Regions from separate parts of the Glutamicibacter halophytocola genome, predicted to be linked through region 2. Evidence: predicted binding sites of a transcription regulator. Region 2 holds the regulator's gene; the other holds the start of a gene.

Region 1 (3,412 bases), 1.2 Mb from region 2:
GCAGCGCCAGCCTGGATCAGTGCAACGCCACCACCGGCGACGATGCCTTCTTCAACGGCTGCCTTGGCGTTGCGCACGGCATCTTCGATGCGGTGCTTGCGCTCCTTGAGCTCCACCTCGGTAGCAGCGCCGGCCTTCAGCACAGCGACACCGCCGGAGAGCTTCGCGTGGCGCTCCTGCAGCTTCTCGCGGTCGTAGTCCGAGTCGGTGTTCTTGATCTCGGCTGCGATCTGGGCCTTGCGGCCGTCGATTGCGTCGGCTTCGCCGCCGCCTTCAACGATGGTGGTCTCGTCCTTGGTGATAACGACCTTGCGGGCGGTACCCAGAACTTCGAGGCCAACGTTGTCCAGGGACAGGCCGATTTCCTCGGAAACAACCTGGCCACCGGTCAGGATGGCGATGTCGGTCAGCATGGCCTTGCGACGGTCGCCGAAGCCCGGAGCCTTGACGGCAACGGACTTGAACAGGCCACGGATCTTGTTCAGGATCAGGGTGGCCAGGGCTTCGCCCTCGACGTCTTCGGCGATGATCAGCAGCGACTTGTTCGACTGCATGACCTTCTCCAGCAAGGTAACCATGTCCTTGACCGAGGAGATCTTCGAGTTGACGATCAGGATGTATGGGTCTTCCAGGACGGTTTCCTGGCGCTCTGCGTCGGTGACGAAGTAAGCGGAGATGTAGCCCTTGTCGAAGCGCATGCCCTCGGCCAGCTCCAGCTCCAGGCCGAAGGTGTTGGACTCTTCAACGGTGATAACGCCCTGCTCGCCGACCTTGTCGAGAGCTTCAGCGATCAGGCCACCGATTTCCTTGTCGCCAGCGGAGATCGAAGCGGTAGCAGCGATCTGCTCCTTGGATTCGATCTTCTTCGCTGCGGCGAACAGTTCTGCGGTGACGGCTTCTACAGCCTTGTCGATACCGCGGCGCAGTGCGATCGGGTCGGCACCTGCAGCAACGTTGCGCAGGCCTTCCTTGACCAGTGCCTGTGCGAGCACGGTAGCGGTGGTGGTACCGTCGCCAGCGACGTCGTCAGTCTTCTTGGCAACTTCCTTGACCAGCTCTGCGCCGATCTTCTCGTAAGGATCTTCGAGGTCGATCTCCTTAGCGATGGACACGCCGTCGTTGGTGATAGTAGGAGCGCCCCACTTCTTCTCTAGAACAACGTTGCGGCCGCGTGGGCCCAAGGTCACCTTTACCGCGTCAGCAAGGGTGTTCAGTCCGCGCTCGAGTCCGCGGCGTGCTTCCTCGTCAAATGCAATCATCTTGGCCATAGTGGCTTTCGGTCCTTTCGGGACGATTTTGCGAAAATGCAACCGACAGACAGCGCCCGCGACGGACGAGTGGACCGGTGCGGCATCGGGCCGGCAACCGTTTCAACTCTCGCTATCTGAGGTATTTTCCACGCTCCATCCGCCATGGCGCTAACCGGTGCGCTCGCGTTCCGCAGGGAACGCAAAAACCGACCGGCGTTAGCAGTCACAGCGTAAGAGTGCTAATACAAATATTGGCACTCTCGCATGGCGAGTGCAAGCCGGTCGGCTCTGAGCGAAGGGAATTTATGAACGAATTATTCGTTCAGCCCCAGCGGGTCATCGGTGCCCAGCACGACGCTGACCCGATCGGGAATGTTGTTGGTCTGCAGAACTTCGTCAATATTAAGGACTTCAGCAGCTTTTTCCGCGGTGGTGCGGTAGGCCTCTGACATGTAGTACACAGCGGAAACATCCGCCGGCTTGCTCCAGTTATCGGCGACGATGTTGGTGAACCCGGCTTCTGCCATGGCCTCTTCGCCAGCACCCGCGACGCCGGCAACATTTGCGCCGTTGTACACGCCGATCTTCTGGCCAAAGAGCACGTCTGCTTCATCAATGGTGCTGGATGGCGATGCGGATTCGCTCGGTGAAGCCTCCTGAGAACTATCGGCAGACTCCCCGCCGCCTTGGGACTGCAAGCTCTCATCGCTGGAAGGGCCCGCGAGGCTGTCTTTGAGCTGGGGGCCGAAGATGAAGGATGCTACGCCGATGGCCAGGACGATCACGGCCGTCAGCACTACCCACAGCAATTTGCCACCGGTTGACTTTGAGGCCGCGGACTGCGCCCATCCGTGCGCATGGTGTGAACCGACACGGGTGTTGAACTCCGGAACGCGATCAAATTCGTCACGCGGGTAGTTGGTCATTCTTGTCCTTGCTCGAGGTCTGACTGGTCACGGCAGGCTGGGTTATCGTCCCGAGCCGACCTTACCGCCCACACGACGTTTTGTTGAACGTGTTCTGCGCAGTCGCTTAACCAGCATCGGGTCGTAGGCCATCGCCGCATCCGTCTCAATCAGCTGGTTCAGCAGCTGATAGTAATTGGTTGGAGACATGGAGAACTGCTTGGTAATCGCTTGTTCCTTGGCTCCGGCATACTTCCACCACAATTTTTCCAAGCTCAGGATCTGTTGCGAACGTTCGTCGAGTTCCGAGTCTGGGTTCATCACAAAATCCACCAACAACTCTTTCTCAGCCATCCGTTCTCACCTCTGTCCTCGGCTCAGTTTTTGCGCATTTCATTCATGCATGTACTCCACCATTGGTAGACATACCACCGACATTCTAACCAATCTCTTTAGCTATCGCCGTGTGGCCTGGCACAGGCACGCCAGAAAAACGGAACAATAGCGTCTATGGATGAAATGCAAGAACCCCTGTTCGAGGCTCCTGGGCCACCGCCGGCACCCGTGTATGAACCAGCAGAATTCCCGTTCTTCCACGGCGCGCAATCCATGGCCGACCACGGATTTATTGCTCAAGATTGGGTTCCTGCGCTCAGCAAGCAAGATGAAAATCTTCGCCAGCTTGCCCTCGAATTAACCGAACGTTCATCACGAGGCGAAACATTGCTCCCCGATCCCGAGGTGATGTTCCGCGCACTATCTTTGCCTTTAGCTGAGGTCAAGGTCCTGATCATCGGCCAAGACCCCTACCCGACACCGGGGCATCCCAACGGATTGGCCTTTGCGGCCAACAAGCGTGTCCGCCCCTTGCCACGCTCGTTGAATAACATCTACAAGGAGCTCGAAGCCGACTTGGGGATCACCCCTGCGTCGCATCCTGATTTGAGTGCCTGGCAGCAACGCGGGGTACTGCTGCTCAACCAGGTGCTTTCGGTCACCGCAGGCCAGGCCGGTTCACACCAAAAGATCGGGTGGGAACCAATCATTGCGTCCCTGCTGTCCGCGCTGAACGAGCGTTCCGCTCCCCCGGTCGCCATTCTCTGGGGCAATCATGCACAGAAGTTCTCGCCTGCCCTGGGGAATCTGCCGCAATTGCGAAGCGCCCATCCATCGCCGCTCTCGGCTTCGAGGGGATTTTTCGGCTCAAAACCCTTTTCAGAGGCCAATCGGCTCCTGTCCGCACAGGGACAAGAGCCG
Region 2 (3,412 bases):
CAGCTTGTCGCGCAGCCGCGAGAACATGCCGCCTGAATGCTCAACGCGTCCAGCGGTCATTTCCTCGCCTCGCAGCTTGGCCAGCTGCTCGAGCAGATCGCGCTGTGCAGCGTCCAGCTTGGTCGGAGTCTCCACCTGAAGATGCACGATGATGTCGCCGCGCTTGCCACCACGAAGGCGTGGCACGCCCAATCCTGGCAAGGTGACGGTGTCGCCGTCTTGCGCACCGGCCTCCACGTTGATCGGCTGTTCGCCGTCGAAGGTTTCCAGCTTGAGCTCGCAACCCAGTGCGGCTGCGGTCATCGGGAGGCTCATCTTGGCGTGCAGGTCGGTCTGCGCGCGTTCGAAGACCTTGTGGCGGCGCACGTCGACCTCGACAAACAGGTTGCCATTCGGTCCACCGCCGGGGCCTGCTTCGCCCTGGCCGCGCAGCTGGATGCGGGTGCCCGAATCGACACCTGCTGGAACATTCAGCGACTTCGAGACATGCTCGCGCACGCGTCCTTCGCCGTTGCACTCCAAGCATGGGTCCGGAATGGTCGTGCCGAAGCCGCGGCAGGCCGCACAGGTCTCCACCGTCATCATCTGGCCGAGGAAGGAGCGGACCGGCCGCTGCACCTGTCCGGCACCGTGGCAGATATCGCAGGTGACCGGGCTGGTGCCCTCGCGGGTGCACGTGCCGTTGCAGGTCTTGCAGGTGACTGCGGTTTCCATCTCCAGCGGGTAGACGGTGCCCTTGACCGCGTCTTCCAAGTCGATCGTGATGGTGATCAGCGCGTCGCGGCCCGGCTGGGTACGAGATGCCGGGCCCTGGGCCTGGCCGCCGCCGAAGAACTGCTCGAAGATGTCGCCGAACCCGCCGAAGCCTTGGCCGCCGCCGCCAAAGCCCGGGTGGCCGTTGCCGTTCTCATCGCCAGTTGCATCGTAGTTCGAGCGCTTGGTCTGGTCGGAAAGAACCTCGTAAGCGCGGGTCACAAGCTTAAACTGCTCTGCGGCGTCCTCGCTTGGATTCACATCCGGGTGCAGTTTGCGTGCCAGCTTCCGGTAGGCACTCTTGATTTCCTGAGGGGTCGCGTCCTTGGCAACGCCCAGGGTCTCGTAATGCGAGCTCACGTTATTCGCCGTGTCCTTTCCTAAAAATGCAAAATTCAAAAATGCTAAGCGTATCGCCAGCGAAGCTAGTGCGCCAAAATCTTTGACAGGTAGCGGGCTACTGCCCGCACCGAGGCCATCGATGTTGGATAGTTCATGCGGGTCGGGCCGAGCACACCCAGCTTGTTGCGCACGTCGGCTCCGTAGGTCGTGGCAATCACCGCGGCCTCCGAGAGCTGCCCGTAGTGATGCTCGGTGCCGATGGCCACCGCCACGCCGCGCGAGTCCGCCTCCAGCTCGGAGAAGAGCTTGAGCAGCACGACCTGTTCTTCGAGGGCCTCGAGCACCGGGGTGATGGTCAGCGGGAAGTCGCCTTCCACGCGGGCCAAGTTGGCTGTTCCAGACATGATGATGCGCTGGGTATTGGCTGCCTGGGCCATTTCTTCCAAGGCGTGCAATACGCTGTCTACCAATGGCTCGGATTGCTGCTGCGGGTTCAGCCCGGCGCGGGTCAGCTTGCCGCTCAGATCGGCGAGCTGGACTCCCTCGAAACTATTGAGCAGCCACAGCTTCAGGTCGGCCAATTCGGCATCCGAGTACAAGCGCGCAACGGCCATCATGCGCTGGTCCACGGTGCCGTTGGAGGCAATCATGACCATCAGCACCTGGGAGCTGCCCAAGCTGAGCAGTTCGAGGTTCTTCAGCGACGCGGTGTCGTAGTGCGGCACCTGGATCATCGCCACCTGATTGGTCAGCCTGGCCAAGAGCCGAACAGTGCTCTTGAGCATCTCATCCAGGTCGGTGGAGTCATCCAGGATCTTGTTGATGGCATCGCGTTCTGCCCTGGACAGCGGCTTGAGCTCGCCAATCTCATCGACAAAACGGCGATAGCCCTTTTCGGTCGGAATACGGCCAGATGAGGTGTGAGGGGCAGCAATCAGGCCCTCTTCTTCCAGCAAGGCCATGTCATTTCGGATCGTGGCCGCACTGACGCCAAGATTGTGCCGATCGAGCAGCGCCTTGGAACCAACCGGTTCACGCGACTGGACGTAGTCTTCCACGATGGCGCGCAAAACATCCAAACGCCGAAGCTCACTCACAACGCCACCTCCTTGGCATCCCTATCAGAAGGGTTTGGCACTCTAACCTTTCAAGTGCCAAGTCTAATACGTTCAACGGTTGCTAGCATTGGATTTCGAGCGTATTCGATCACAGCGAAAGGCAGTACGTGGCTAATTACTCCTGGGGACCGCAAGATCTCAGTGCCCCGGCACAGAAAAAACTCCGCCAGGTACCCATCGAACGCGGCATGGTTCTGGAAGATGCCACCTCAGGCTGGGTTGGCGAAGTCACGCGTACCGAGAAGTCGGGCGGCATGCGCATCATCGTGCTGGAGGACCGCCATGGCAAGACGCGCTCGTTCCAGGCCGGTTTCGGATTCTATCTCGAAGGCGAACCCGTCGAGATGGTTGATCCGGTAGCCAAAGCCGCGCAGCCCAAGACCATGGTCTCCGCTTCTGGCTCCCGGGCGGTCACCGGATTGAAGGCCCGCCAGGCACGCGCCAGCCGAATCTGGGTGGAAGGCAAGCACGATGCAGAACTCGTGGAAAAGGTTTGGGGCCACGACCTGCGTGTTGAGGGGATCGTTGTTGAACCACTGCACGGTGTTGACGACCTGGCCGGAGCCATCCGCGATTTTGCCCCTTCTCCCGAACGCCGCCTTGGCATCCTCGTTGACCACCTCGTGGCCGGCACCAAAGAGGCCCGTATTGCCGCCGAGGCCATGAAGGTCCCCGGCGCAGCACAGAACGTCCTGATTCTCGGGCACCCGTATATCGACGTCTGGCAAGCGATCAAGCCGTCGACGCTCGGAATCAAGGCCTGGCCTGTCATCCCCAAGGGTACCGACTGGAAAACCGGTGTGCTCCGCGCCTTTGGCTGGCCGCACGAATCTGCCGAGGACATCGGCATCGGCTGGCAGCGGATCCTGTCCACGGTCTCGCACTATGGGCAGCTGGAACCACAGCTTTTGGGAAGAATAGAAGAATTGATCGATTTTCTGACCACCGAAGATTACGGTTTCCTAACAATTGACCAATAGCTGGACTTTAGCCCGGTAATCAAGCCTCTGCGTGAACCGAGCCAGCTATGATGGAGAAGAAACCAGCCACAGCAAGACAAGGGAAAATAGTGACTTCACGCCAGACGCAGTCATCGGAGAATTCGCGCTTCGAAGGATCGCGAACCGCTGCGTTGCCGCTGACTCCAACCGAGGACCGGCAATGGTCGACCATGGCCCACTTCGGCGCCATTCTCGGCT

The links. The regulator HrcA, encoded in region 2, represses chaperone genes, less so after heat shock. The targets are predictions, from matches to a motif close to TTNGCACTCGNNNNNNNCGAGTGCNAA.
Region 1: a site for HrcA is predicted at 1,502-1,528, ahead of groL (chaperonin GroEL). Genes of this name have one in related genera too.

Annotation. Positions count from the first base shown of each region.
Region 1 covers NZ_CP012750.1:682,304-685,715, reverse strand. Annotated here, with positions in the region: gene groL (chaperonin GroEL) at 1-1,268, opposite strand, end outside; gene AOZ07_RS03280 (LytR C-terminal domain-containing protein) at 1,565-2,176, opposite strand; gene AOZ07_RS03275 (DUF3263 domain-containing protein) at 2,219-2,509, opposite strand; gene AOZ07_RS03270 (uracil-DNA glycosylase) at 2,666-3,412, shown strand, end outside.
Region 2 covers NZ_CP012750.1:1,884,667-1,888,078, forward strand. Annotated here, with positions in the region: gene dnaJ (molecular chaperone DnaJ) at 1-1,113, opposite strand, end outside; gene hrcA (heat-inducible transcriptional repressor HrcA) at 1,179-2,192, opposite strand; gene AOZ07_RS08690 (DUF3097 domain-containing protein) at 2,321-3,193, shown strand; gene AOZ07_RS08695 (DUF4870 domain-containing protein) at 3,283-3,412, shown strand, end outside.